DNA from 3 places in the Geobacillus sp. LYN3 genome. Region 3 is predicted to be linked to each of the others. Evidence: riboswitches for the same ligand, from Rfam matches in the RefSeq annotation. Region 3 holds a riboswitch; each other region holds the start of a gene.
The links. Region 3 has a riboswitch for S-adenosylmethionine ahead of DCC82_RS06405 (methionine biosynthesis PLP-dependent protein). Riboswitches for the same ligand answer to the same signal wherever they lie in the genome.
Positions count from the first base shown of each region.

Region 1: it holds a riboswitch for S-adenosylmethionine, as region 3 does, so the genes downstream of both, DCC82_RS09085 (Na+/H+ antiporter NhaC family protein) here and DCC82_RS06405 (methionine biosynthesis PLP-dependent protein) in region 3, are expected to answer to the same signal.
Region 2: it holds a riboswitch for S-adenosylmethionine, as region 3 does, so the genes downstream of both, DCC82_RS04490 (phosphoadenylyl-sulfate reductase) here and DCC82_RS06405 (methionine biosynthesis PLP-dependent protein) in region 3, are expected to answer to the same signal.

Region 1 covers NZ_QCWL01000001.1:1,741,184-1,744,502, reverse strand. Annotated here, with positions in the region: gene DCC82_RS09085 (Na+/H+ antiporter NhaC family protein) at 223-1,548, opposite strand; SAM riboswitch class I at 1,658-1,763, opposite strand; gene DCC82_RS09080 (TetR/AcrR family transcriptional regulator) at 1,950-2,627, opposite strand; gene DCC82_RS09075 (ABC transporter permease subunit) at 2,627-3,319, opposite strand, start outside.
Region 2 covers NZ_QCWL01000001.1:871,394-875,496, forward strand. Annotated here, with positions in the region: gene DCC82_RS04485 (hypothetical protein) at 54-233, opposite strand; gene DCC82_RS04490 (phosphoadenylyl-sulfate reductase) at 377-1,084, opposite strand; SAM riboswitch class I at 1,211-1,321, opposite strand; gene DCC82_RS04495 (PAS domain-containing sensor histidine kinase) at 1,474-3,219, opposite strand; gene DCC82_RS04500 (DUF1128 domain-containing protein) at 3,418-3,642, opposite strand; gene DCC82_RS04505 (low molecular weight protein-tyrosine-phosphatase) at 3,747-4,103, shown strand, end outside.
Region 3 covers NZ_QCWL01000001.1:1,218,160-1,224,941, reverse strand. Annotated here, with positions in the region: gene DCC82_RS06425 (PH domain-containing protein) at 308-796, shown strand; gene DCC82_RS06420 (PH domain-containing protein) at 793-2,280, shown strand; tRNA gene DCC82_RS06415 (tRNA-Val) at 2,519-2,591, opposite strand; gene metC (cystathionine beta-lyase) at 2,886-4,070, opposite strand; gene DCC82_RS06405 (methionine biosynthesis PLP-dependent protein) at 4,075-5,178, opposite strand; SAM riboswitch class I at 5,255-5,367, opposite strand; gene DCC82_RS06400 (alpha/beta hydrolase) at 5,599-6,327, shown strand; gene DCC82_RS06395 (YjcG family protein) at 6,392-6,782, shown strand, end outside.

The sequences.
Region 1 (3,319 bases), 520 kb from region 3:
TCTGAAAGCGTTCATAATGAATAAAACCAGATTGCAATAGTTTATAGGAGCTCTTCTCCCACTTTACATCTAGATACTAACACACAAGATCATTCATTGATATTGCTTGGTTGTCTTTTTGGATGAACAATTTTTCATCACCTTTCTAAACGACCGTTTGTGTTAATCATATTCTAAGTCACCCCCCTACAAAGAAAGGTCTCCACATCAGAGACCTTTTCATTATACCGCTTTATTCGCTTGTAAGTCTGCCTTTACTTCTTTTTGTGTTTTTAATTTTGGAAAGTCAAACACAATCGCAATCATGCCACAAACTCCAATTAAGAATGGGTAGAACGAATACTGCAAAATACTTAATGGTGAAATGGAAGCAACACCTGCTGCCACAAGCATTTGCGCACCATATGGGATGAGCCCCTGGAAACAGCATGAGAAAATATCCAATATGCTGGCAGATTTACGCGGATCAATGTCATATTGATCAGCAATGTTTTTTGCAAGTGGACCAGCAATTAAAATGGAGATCGTATTGTTTGCTGTTGAAAGATTGGTTAAACTCACTAATCCCGCGATGCCGAATTGTGCCCCTTTTTTTGACTTTACATTTCTTGTTACTAATTGAAGTAAATAATCGATTCCACCGTTATGTTTAATGACTTCCACCATACCGGAAATTAAGATCGCAAGCAATGACAATTCCTGCATTCCGGCGACCCCGTCACCGATGGCTTGAATGAGGCCCATTGCACTGTAGCTTCCATCAAGAAGGCCGATGATTCCTGCTAATAAAATACCGCCTGCTAACACGACTAGTACATTAACGCCCATTAATGCTGTTATTAATACACCAAGGTAAGGTAAAATTTTCATCCAATGAAAAGATTGATTCGTAATTTCCGCTTGCTCTCCAGCAGTAATGGCCCAGAAAAGAACGATGGTGATGATTGCCGCTGGTAAAACAATGAAAAAGTTCACCTTAAACTTTTCTTTCATTCTTGTATTTTGTGTACGAACTGCCGCAATCGTTGTATCAGAGATAAAAGATAGGTTATCTCCAAACATAGCACCGCCAATGACAGCTGCCATAGATAATGCCAAAGAAATATCGGTTTGTTCACTAATTCCGACTCCAATCGGCGCTAACGCTACAATCGTTCCCATGGACGTTCCCATCGAAATGGAGATAAAACATCCAATGACAAATAGACCGGCTATTAATAAATTTTGCGGAACAACGGAAAGAGCTAAATTAACCGTTGATTCAACAGCCCCCATTTTTTTAGTTACTTCCGAAAATGCTCCTGCTAATAAGAAAATGATGACCATTAACATGACATCGGCATTTCCAGCCCCTTTTGTGAACACTTCCACTTTCTTCGTTAAAGACTCTTTCCGATTCATCATCAACGAAATACTTGCCGCAATCAAAATTGCTACAATGACTGGAAATTTATAAAAATCGCCTGTAACCACGCCTGCACCAATGAACAACACTAAAAAGACCACAAACGGAAATAACGCAAATAGATTGCCTTTTCTTAACTCCACTCTTTCCACCTCATTTTATGTTTTTTTGAAGGAGCTTTCCACTTAGAGAAAAGGCCTCTTCTTATCTGAACATAAGAAGAGGCCTTATACGTATCTATATAAGAAACCCTTCTTATCTTTCAAGCACAATGCTTGCTGGATTTGGCACAGCACTCGAAAACGAGTCCGCTGCCGAGACTTCTTCGGGCCAGTCCCTCCGCCTCTCTAGATAAGAAGATGAGCAGTTGTATTTCGTTATATAAAACAAATAAAAGATTACAACATATTCATCTATTGTGCAATACACTTTGATAATGTCTTATTTTTAAATAATTTTAAATAAATCTTAAAATTATATGCGTAACATTAATAATATGCAAAAATCCCGTAGCAAAACGCCACGGGAAAAGAAATCAAAAACTCTATTCTGGTTTATAGATTCCATATTTAATAATCTTAAGATATTCATTCAGTTCCCTTATCAAAGACTCCACACCACTCATGACATCCATTTGCTTATTTTTGTATATAGCCATATACTTATTAGACAGCTGTTCGGCAATCAACATGGTCATGCGGATCGCGGTATCCACGGAAATATCCTCTCTAAGTTTTTCCGTTTGGATCAGATCTTTAATATAGACATGCTTCAGCAAAAAATCTTCCTGATAAGCTTCGTAATGTTTCTTAATAATTTCTTCCATTTCCTTCTTTACTGCCACTGGAGGATTAGTAAAGGCATCCGTAATAAACTGAGTTTCTTGGAGATACTGAACCGTTAGTTTTTGTTTCAACAGGACGATTTCTTTGATCCTTTCAAAGAAATCATCAGATTGGATTTTTTTCATTTCTTCCATTGCTAGTTCCGTCAGAAAGTCCTTCACATAATTCACTAAATAAAGGTATAAGTTTTTCTTGCTCTTAAAATAATGAAAAAGGATTCCCTTGGAAATTCCCGCCCGTCTCGTAATAACATCTGTAGAGGTCTTTTCATAACCATTCTTCACAAATTCCTCGATGGCCACTTTGATGATCAAGTCTTTTTTCTCTTTAGGCTGCTTTTCAAATGCTGAATACAATTTTAACACCTCTAATTTCATTAGACTGCAATATCTTTCTTTTTATATACCATATATGAAGCGAAGATACTAATCAAAATAACCTCAGCCATAATAAAGATATACAAAGGCTCAATCTCGTTATCATTAATAATGGAGGCGGCGTCCACATATTTAAACGGGCTTATATATTTTAGGAACTCTAAGTCTTCCGATATCCCTGCCATCACATTCATAAAGTAGGCAGCTAGGACAATCCCCAGTGAGATCGAAAGGATGTTTCTTGTTTTTTTCATCATCGACGACAACATAAACGCAATTGCACCGAACGTCAAATGAAGCAATATTGTTGCGGCGATCAGCAAACTAAACGTGTCTGTCGGAACATCCGGGTCTTTTGCAAATTGAAATCCAATGATGCTTGCTGCGGCTGAAACTACGTTAAAAATCAAAATATTTACCAAAACGGCCAGAAGTTTTTCTGTTACGATTCGGCTTCTTGTGACAGGCTTTGACAACAAAAATTCAATCGTTTTTTCATTTTCTTCCTTGGCCAGAATATTGGATGCAAGAATTGCCGAGTATATGCTTCCTAAAAGGGTAGTTATCATATAAATTTCTATCCCGTAAAAACCCATTAAATCTCCCATATTTAGCTCATTCATTCCAAACGCTTTTTTAATCGATTCCGGATAGGCCTCAAGCAGTTTGGTCATTTCTTTTTGCTGCTCTGC
Region 2 (4,103 bases), 350 kb from region 3:
ACCCCTGCATCATACCAAGAGGGCTTTTTTTGATCAAGTCCCCGGAAAAGCTCCTAACGGGAATGCTCTTTTGTTAAAAATCCGGTAAGCGGGCTGTAAGCGCCTGTTCCGATCAATTCTAAATCACTTAATTCGGCATTTGTCAGCTCAATTTCTTTTGTCAGTGTATCCAATGGATAGCTAGGATTCCATCGATCGATTAATGTGCCTCCGTGTGGAATGCTTAAACTCATTGTTCATAACCTCCTAGAATCAATATTTCATATAGGAAAACTATGATTTATTGCGAAACGTCACCGCTGTTTTTGTATAATGATCGTTTTTCTTCGGCTATTGTTTTTTCAAGCTAATAATGCCAAAGGTGACAAGCCAAACCTTATGAGATGTGAAGGCCGCATTCTGTTTTTCCGTGGCCGACCCATCTGCCGGAACGTAAATCATTTGGATCGAGTGCGGGGGACGTACAAGGTTCACAGCCAATGCTTGGATAGCCGCGATCGTGAAGGACATTGTACGGAAGACGACGTTTGTATACATAATTCCATACATCTTTCCATGTCCAATGAATAAGAGGGCATATTTTTATGGATTTAAATTTGTCATCTTTATTTATATATTCTACATGGCTTCGTGTTGGCGATTGTTCGCGGCGCAGTCCAGAAATCCAAGCGGTTATTCCTGTTAATGCTTCGCGAAGCGGAATGACTTTTCGCAGTTCACAACATTTATTTGGGTTGTGTTTCCATAATTCATCTCCCAACTGTTGCGCTTGTTCTTCTAGCGATAAACTTGGTTTTTTCATGACGATGCGGAGAGAAGGATATTTTTCTTTTACTTTTTCGATTGTTTTGTACGTTTCGCGAAAATGGAGCCCGGTATCGAGAAATACGATTTCCGCATCTGGCTTTACTTGCGAAATCAAATCGATTAACACGATTCCTTCAACGCCGAAGCTACAGGCGTACACAATATCGTCCTTATATTGGCGGAATGCCCAAGTGAGGACATCAAGCGCCCCTTTTGTTTCATTATCGTGAGGGAATGAAGGTTTTTCTTCGGCTTCCCATGTTTGATAAGTGAGCATCTTTCTCCCTCCTTAAAAATCAAAGAAAATAAAGTGGATTAGTCGGTTATATAGGAATAGAAAGAGAATGAACGCTTATAAAAAACGCTCTCCCATTTTGGAAAGAGCGAAGAGGCCGCATATTTCACCTTATCTTCCAAAATGGCACCCATTTTGCTGGAATTAGCACCTTACTTTTTCATGAAGCAGGTTGCCGGAGTTCATCGGGCCAGTTCCTTCCCTCACTCTCGATAAGTTTGATGTAATTGATTAAAATTTTAACATAATTCACACAAAAGTCAATCCTAGTTTTTCGATAGGAATTAATTTTTTGCTGATATAACACAGTAGAGGAATAAAGAAATCAGGAAAGAAAAGGGCGGTTTGTTGTCCGACCTTTTCCATGCATGTCAACCGGATAATAGGGAATTATGCAAAACAGAGGATGCAGAAACGCGGATCGGCAATGTTACTTCGACGGTTGTTCCTTTATTCTCTTCACTCATAATCGACATCGTTCCACCGTGGTCTTCGATAATTTTTTTACTGATCATTATTCCGAGGCCAGTACCTTTTTCTTTTGTTGTAAAGAACGGTTTTCCTATTTTTTCTAGCTGTTCTTTTGGAATTCCGCAGCCTTCGTCGATAAAGCGGATAAGAACGGAATATTCATCCTTTTTTTGTGCCTCAATAAAAATATGTCCACCGCTTTTCATCGCTTCCATTGCATTTTTTAAGAAATTAATAAATACTTGCTTTAATCCGTTTTCGTCACATTCAATGTGAGGAAGAGATGGATCAATTTTTGTAATAATTTGGATGTTATGCAAAATACCTTGTGTTTCTAATAAAGTGGTGACATGTTGAAGCAAAACACCAATATCACTTTTTGTAAATTTGGTTGCTTGTGGTTTTGCCAACACTAATAGTTCGCCTAAAATAAGTTCAATGCGCTGAATTTCTGATTCAATAATGTGAAGGTAAGGTTTTTTCACGTCAAGTTCGAATTGCAATAGTTGTATAAATCCTTTTATGGCTGTAAGCGGATTGCGAATTTCATGGGCGATCCCAGCCGCTAGCTGGCCGGCAACTGAGAGCTTTTCCGATGTTCGAATGAATTCTTCTGTTTTTTTCAGTTCGGTAATATCGGTGAATGTCAATACCGCATCAACGACGGCTCCATTTTCCAAAACAGGCGTTACCGTATAGGAAACGGGGAAATGGGTACCATCTTTTTTCCAAAAAATATCTTCACTAATATGATATGTTTTCCCATCTTGAATGGCGAGATCAATTGGGCATTCATCAATAGAGTAAGGAGTTCCATCTTTTTTCGTATGGTGAATGATATCATGCGATGCTTTTCCAATGGCTTCTTCCGCTTTATATCCCGTCATTCGTTCTGCAGCTGGATTCCAGAAAACGATATTTCCATGTTTATCAATCCCACAAACTCCTTCAGCAATAGAATTTAATATGAGTGTATGTTTATGATATAAGTTTTCCAGCTCTTTTCGGTAGCGATTGAGTTCCGTCATATTTTGGCCAATCACATAAATTCCTTTCAAGCGATTTCCATGAATTATTGGAATGGTTTTAAAATGCATGTCAATAATTTTTCCATTTTTATGCTTTACTTGTAAATCATATTCACAACTTTCTCCTTTTAATGTTCGTTCAAATTTTTTTTTTGCTTTTTCAATTTGGTCTGGGGCGATAAACTGAGTAAAATGTTTGCCAATATATTCGCGTGGTTTGTATCCAAGCATTTTTCTTACTTCAGGGTTGCCGGATATAAGTAGCCCATTTATGTCTAGCAGAAGAATCACATCAGGGTATTCGAAAAAAAGACATTTATGACATTGTTTATTTTCTTTTAATAAGCGGCTAATGATAAATGCGGACGCTGCCAAACAAAAGGCGCTGAGCACAGCAACGATGGAGCTGAACAAAAATCGAGTGAAAGAATCCGCCATATGGGGAAAATGTATTGACCAAACCACAAGGCTGATGATGCATATGATTGCTGCTGCAGAGAGCATGTAAATAGGAAATGTGTGGGCGAATAGTATTTTCAATAATATGTAAGAAACGATTACGGTAATGAAGAATAATAGAATGATAAATAACACGTAATGAATACCGCCAGAGATCATTTTTATTCTCCTCTCCCGCCTTAAAACATTAGAACTTAGACATAATTATACGAAAATAAAGATAATTTGAGTAGAACCAATAAAAAACGCTGCCCAAAGCGAAAAGGACAGCGATAGATGTTTCCGCCTTACATGGATACGTAAGTATGGCATTGTACATAATGAATCATTGAAAAGCGACGTTTCCTTCAGCATTTTTTACTTTTTGCGTAAGTTTCCTAACTCCTCGGCGATGGCCTGCATCTCGCTTGGGCTAAACGTATTTTTTCTCATCACCATTTCATAAATGTCTTTTAGCTCATCATACCATTCCTCGGAGAAGTGGGAAGGTTTAATCGCATCAAAATTTAATACTTTTAGCTTTTCTTTTATTTTTTCTACCATGTACGCTACGTTTTCTGCCGACTTTTTGGATAAATCCATTTTTTTGCTCCTTCCTTGTAAAGGTTACATGTATTTTAACATACAAGGGAATACATTGCGCTAATATTTTTGTATATAATGGGGTCGAAAGGAGATGTGAAACAATGGTAAAAGTATTATTTGTTTGCTTAGGGAATATTTGTCGCTCGCCGATGGCGGAAGCGATTTTTCGACATTTAGTAAAAGAGAGAGGATTGGAAGGAAAAATCATCGTTGATTCAGCGGGAACAGGGAATTGGCATGTCGGAGAACCGCCGCATGAAGGTACACAGACGATATTAAAGAAAAATAAGATCGATTTTTCAGGAATTTGCGCTCGGCAAATTTGTAAAGAGGATTTGCAGGAGTTTGATTATATTATTGCCATGGATGCGGAAAATGTTGGGAATCTGCGACGATTAGCCGGATACAATAAAACAGGATTTATCGGCCGGCTTCTTGATTTTGTTCCAAATAGCGAA
Region 3 (6,782 bases):
GTCCCCTATCAATTCAAATCCATTTCAGAGAAACCCTACCCCATTTACATTACACAAAATTCTTGACGGTACCTTGTTGAAGCTTGCTTTTCATCTCATACTCATATACTGTGGGCTATGTAAAGTGCAAAAATGTATCTCATAGCACCAAAAACATTTCCTTATTTTTTCCTTCAAAGATCTCTCACTTTTCGAAATAGATGTTTTACAAAAATTTTAATCACAGTTTATTCAAACGAAACTTTTTTTATCATTCACCGTAAATGAAATTGAATGGATAATTTTCCAACTTAAAGGAGAGAACAGTATGGAAGTACAGTATCAACAAATCTCACCTAGAGCGATGAAGGTACGCAATTTAAACGAACTTATTACATCACTCATTGCCCTTGTCGTTATAACTGGACTTTATTTTTGCACAGATTATTTTAACTGGTGGAGCTGGCTACGGTATGTTTGGATCGCCCTGTTTGTCATTACCATAATTGGTATTCCGTGGACCTATTTTGTAAGTTCACCGATATACTATAAAACTTTTCGATACGGGTTAACGGATGATTTTTTATACATTAAAAGCGGGATTTGGACAAAAGTGGAAGTTGTAGTGCCGATGACGAAAATACAATCCATTGAATTGACTCAAGGCATCATTATGCGAAAATATGGTGTCCGCTCCATTGAAATTAAAACGATGCAAGGTGGCGTTACCATTCCACATATTGAGGAAGAAGTTGCTATAAAGCTCCGCGATGATATTTCGAAGCTTGCCCGTTTAAAGGAGCTTGATGAAGTATGACGTTTCGCTATTCCAAGCTAAAAATATTCTATGACCTGCTAGACCTTATCAAAAGCAATCTGTTTATACTTTTCATTTTATTCCTAAATTCGGGTAGTAATTCTATGTTCATGAATATTGTGCAATGGGGTGCGATTGCGGTTTTCGGATTCAGTTTACTGTTTCGCATCTATGAGACATTATTTACTAAAGTTGTATTTGCCGAAGATGGCATTCATATACATAAGGGCCTATTTTCTAAATCAGAGCAATTTATACCACGTGAAAAATTTGAGAATGTGCAAACGAAGGCAAATGTTTTGCAACGATTATTTGGCGTACAATCGATCACAATGGAAACAGGAGAAGCAACTAGCGATGTGACATTGGAATTTGTAAATAAAGTGGATTGCATCAAGATAGAGGATTATGTTTTACGAAATGGGAATCAAGAGCAGCATGCTGAGGAAGCCATCAATGAATCTGAACGTCAAATTCTTTTCACCACTACCATTCGTGATATTTTGAAAGCTTCCCTATTGTCCTTCAGTTTTTTAGCCATCATTCCTATTGGCTTAAATATATGGTCAGATGTACATCCAGAAAAATATATTAATGTAGATAAGGTTATGTCTCATCTTTCAGGATGGCTGCTCATCTTGCTAGTCTTACTTGCCGTATTAGCAGCTGTCGGTATCGGCGTCTTTAAAACGTTTAATAGCTACTATCAATATACCATTTCAATGGACAATGAACGCATTTATGTACAAAAAGGCTGGCTTTCTAAGCAAAGCTTTTCCATTCGCAAAGACAAAGTACAAGCGGTCATTTACAAACAAAACGGCTATCAAAAGTTGCTCGGTGTGACAACAATTAAACTTATTTCAGCAGGGGAAATTTTGCCAGGTGAGGACCAAAACATTAATGAATTTTTCCCGTACTTACCAACGGAAAAAGCACATGAATTAATAGCAATCATGCTGCCAGAATTTCAACTGCGTAGCATGACACATTATGCATCCCCTAAGGCAAAAAAGTTGATTTGGCTTCGACCACCAATTTTTGCAAGCCTCGTTGCTGCCATTGGATTTTGGAAACCCATTTTCTTTATTTTTGGTGCGATTGTGTTGGTGTTTACTTATATCAATCGTATTCGAGAATACCGTAATACAGCGTTTAAGTTAGAAGATGCGCATGTACAGCTTCGCTCAGGTGCCTTTACAGTAGAAACACTCGTAACGAAACGGGCAAAGTTGCTTGAATTGCAATTTGAGCGTTCTTTGCTACAGCGAATTTTTGATGTCATGAGTGTAAAACTAACAAATCGTGCACACCCGGTTCACGTAACAACGTTATTAGATATCGATTCTTCTCTACAGCCGTTGATCACATCTTGGTTTGAAGCGCGCACAAAAGATGTGGAGATTGATCCACATTCACAGTACGATTCTTTAAAGCAAGATGCTTGTCCGATTCCTTCTTACGTTGAAGTTAATAGCAAATAAATAGCATACCAGCAGCATATTCAATTATGCTGCTTTATTTATGAAAAAACATAATTTATATTTATTTTAATAAGAAAGCTGCTAATCAAATCGATGCCCTGTTATCAAAATCAAACTAAAAATGCTTCGGCACCAAAATGGCACCAACCGTAACTTTGGCACCATTTTGAGTGCCTGCTATAAAAAACAAAAAGCTTGAAACCCTTGATACGCAAGGATTTCAAGCTCCACACTTTAGTGATTCCGACTGGGCTCGAACCAGCGACCTCCACCCTGTCAAGGTGGCGCTCTCCCAGCTGAGCTACGGAATCATATTCTGTTGAACACATCTATTATTATATGGATATGCCTGATCTTTGTCAAATACTTTTTTAAAAAATTTTCATCTAGCGATTGGGTGTCAATCGCTGTACGGCATTGTCGCGCACAAGCAATAGGGCAAGAACGATCGTAAATCCCCGCTTTCAATACATCATTATGTTATTTAGCGCTCTATATTTATTCCTTTGATCACATGATTATATTATCAGCAGAGACATTTCATTTGACAGAATAAACGAAAAGGTATGCGCGAGGCAGCTTCTTTTGGCGCATACCTTTTTATTTTATCGTGCTGAAACAGTGGATGATGATGTTTCTTTGACATATGACAGTGCTTGCTCGAAATCGGCAATTAGATCGTCAGCGGCTTCAAGGCCAACACTAAGACGCAGCAAGCCGTCCGTGATGCCGCGCCGCTCCCGTTCTTCTTTCGGCATCGCCGCATGTGACATTTTGGCAGGATACGATAAAATCGATTCGACTGCTCCTAAGCTGACGGCAAATACAGGGATGCGAACATGCTTTACAAACGTCCGGACCGCTTCTTCATCGGCAAGGCGGAACGATAATACCGCGCCAAATCCTGATGCCTGATAGCGCTGAATCGCATGGCCCGGATGATACGTAAGCCCTGGATAATACACTTCTTCCACTTTCGGATGATTCGCTAAATAACGGGCTATCTTTAGCGCTGACTGCGATGATTGCTCGAGGCGGACATGAAGCGTTTTTAATCCGCGCAACACAAGCCATGCGTCTTGGACGCCGAGCACCGCTCCGAAAGAGTTTTGCAATTTGTACAGCTGTTTGGCAAGTTCCTCGTCTTTGACAACGGCAAGCCCGGCAACAACGTCGCTATGCCCCGATAAAAATTTCGTCGCGCTATGAAGGACGACATCGACACCAAGATCGAGCGGACGCTGCAGAGCGGGAGTCATAAACGTATTATCTAAAAACGTTAAACAGCCATTTGCCTTTGCAAGCTTCACAATCCCGCGAATATCGGTCACTTTTAAAAGCGGATTCGATGGGGTTTCAACGTAAATGACTTTTGTATTCGGGCGAATATGGGAAGCTACTTCATGCAAATCGGTCATATCAACGAACGTATATTCAATACCAAAGCGGCTCAATACCTCGGTAATCATTCGGTACGTACCGCCGTAAACGTCTTCCGTCACAAGCACATGATCGCCTTTGGACAAGAGGAGAAAAGCGGTGGAAATCGCCGCCATTCCGGATGAGAAGGCGAAACCGCGCACCCCGCCTTCTAACGCCGCAATCGTCTCTTCCAACGCTTCGCGCGTCGGATTGCCTGAGCGGCTATAATCATATTTGCCGAATGTATCAAAATCAAATTGATGGAACGTGGAAGCGTGCTGAATCGGCACACTGACCGCTCCCGTTTGAGGATCCATTTTCCATTTATTATGGAGCAGTTTCGTTTGAAAAGATATGTGTTGTTCCATCTCCCTACACCTCTTTCATACTTTTTAACGCTTGCGATAAGTCAGAAATTAAATCTTCGACATGCTCGATGCCGACAGAGAAACGAAGCAGCCGGTTACAGACACCGTTGGCGATGCGGATTTCTTCTGGAATATCGGCATGGGTTTGCGTTGCTGGATACGTAATAAAACTTTCGACTCCTCCTAAACTTTCGGCGAATGTAATTAATCGTAAACTTTGCAAAAAGCGGTTGACCCATTTTTCTTCGCGCAAACGAAACGATAACATGCCGCCTCTTCCCGGGTATAATACATCAGTAATATCTTCATGCGCCGCTAAAAATTCACTGATTCGCTTCGCGTTTTCTTCGTGCTGTCGCATCCGAAGCGCCAGCGTCTTCATGCCGCGAATAAGCAGCCATGAATCAAACGGTGAAAGCACAGCGCCAATTGCGTTCTGATATTCCGCAAGCCGCTTGCAAAGTTCCTCCCCCTTCGCAACGACGAGACCTGCCAACACATCGTTATGGCCGCCTAAATATTTTGTCGCACTATGGATGACGATATCGGCTCCTTGCTCGATCGGACGCTGAAAAACTGGTGTGTAAAACGTGTTGTCGACAATGAGAAGCAGTCCATGTTTTTTCGCAAATTTTGCCACTTCAGCAATGTCCGTTTCCTGCATTAACGGGTTCGTCGGTGTTTCTAAAAAAATCGCTTTTGTTTTTTCAGTGATGTAGTTCTCTACTAATCGTATGTCGCGAAAATCTACATAATGAAAAGACAAGCCGTATTTTCGCCAGCCGCGTTCAAATAAACGATATGTACCTCCATATAAATCGGAGGAAACGAGAAATTCATCCCCGCTTTCAAATAACGCAAGAACCGTCTGAATGGCCGCCATGCCCGAGCTGAACGCGTAGCCTTGGTCTCCTCCTTCTAGCTTTGCGATCGCTTCCTCGACGATTTTCCGCGTCGGATTGCCGGTACGAATGTAGTCAAATCCGGTAGACTTCCCGATTCCTTCATGACGGTACGCGGTCGAAAAATAGACGGGCGGATTGACCGTTCCTGTGACCGTGTCACTGCGGTTTCCGATTTGCGCCAATAACGTTTCCATTTTCTCCATCTGTATCTCTCCCTCTTCTATAAAATAAAAAAAGTCTTCTAAGAAGAAGACTTTTCCATACGTCGATCAGTGCTTCTTCTTATCTGCCGAATTGAAAAAATTCAATTCGCTGGATTTAGCACCTGGCCAAAAATTGGCTGGTTGCTGAAGCTTCATAGGGCCAGTTCCCTCCACTTCTCTTGATAAGAATGCATCCTTCACTATTCATTTTTTCTGATTACTAAAAAATGTACCTCATTTATCGTAAGTTTGCAAGAAATTTTTTAAATTTTTCAAATTGACACGTTGTTTTTATACGTTGAAAAAACTCCCGGCGCTTTTTTATGTAAATATTCATCATAATCTGCTGTGTTTGTTAACATGTTTTTACAAAAATATGGTACAATAACAGGTGAATCTGTTTTTGTTGGAGGATCCATCATGGCATTACAAAAAGGGACAATGCATGATTACACTATTTATAGCGATGAGCTGGATGAGGAAATAACGCTGCTTGCCTATTTGCCAAGTTCGTTTTCCCCGCTTCATAAGTATTCTCTTCTTATCGCTCAGGATGGGAAAGATTATTTTATGTACGGGAAAATAAAAAGCGTTATTGAACAACTGATGGAAAACGGCGAGATTGACCGCACCATTGTCATCGGAATTCCATATCGCGATGTTAAGGACCGCTATGAGAAATATCATCCAAACGGAAAGAAAAACAGCCGTTATTTGCGTTTTTTAGCACATGAGCTCGTTCCGTTTTTAGATCAAACGTTTCCTACGTACCAAATCGGAAAAGGACGCGCGCTCATCGGCGATTCCCTTGGCGGCACTGTATCACTAATGGCAGGATTATTGTATCCGCATACATTTGGAAAAATTGCGATGCAGTCGCCATATATCGATGAAGGAATCATCGAACAAATTTTACAATTTACAGAACCATCATTATTGCAAATTTACCATTCGGTAGGTACAAACGAAACAGCAGTGAAAACGACGGACGGAAATGTGCGCGATTTTATCACTCCAAATCGAAAGGCGCGTGAAGCGTTTATTCAAAAAGGATTTTTGTATGAATACAACGAATTTGATGGCGGTCATGCATGGACATATTGGCAGCCTGATGTTCCGCGTGCAATCGCGCATATCCTTTCTTTGTAAACACTACTATGCTCTTCGGAATTTTGTTATAATTAAGTACTACTTATCATAAGGAGGGGTTTTTATGAAATATGGTATTGCTTTATTTCCTTCGAAGCGAATACAAGATTTTGCCAATTCCTATAGAAAGCGTTACGACAGCCATTACGCCCTCATTCCGCCGCATTTAACCTTAAAAGAGCCTTTTGAAGCTGACGACCAGAAAATTAAAGAAATTGTAAAGGAACTGCGCAAAATCGCTGCTGAAACAGATGTCATTCCGTTAAAAGTGACAAAGTTTAGCTCATTTTATCCAACAAGCAATGTTATTTATTTAAAAGTGGAGCCGAATGAAACGCTCGAGCGTCTCCATGAACGGCTTCACAGCGGAATCCTTGCTGATAAGTCAGAATACGTATTTGTCCCTCATATTACCATCGGCCGTGATTTGCCAAACGCTGAATATGCTGATGTAT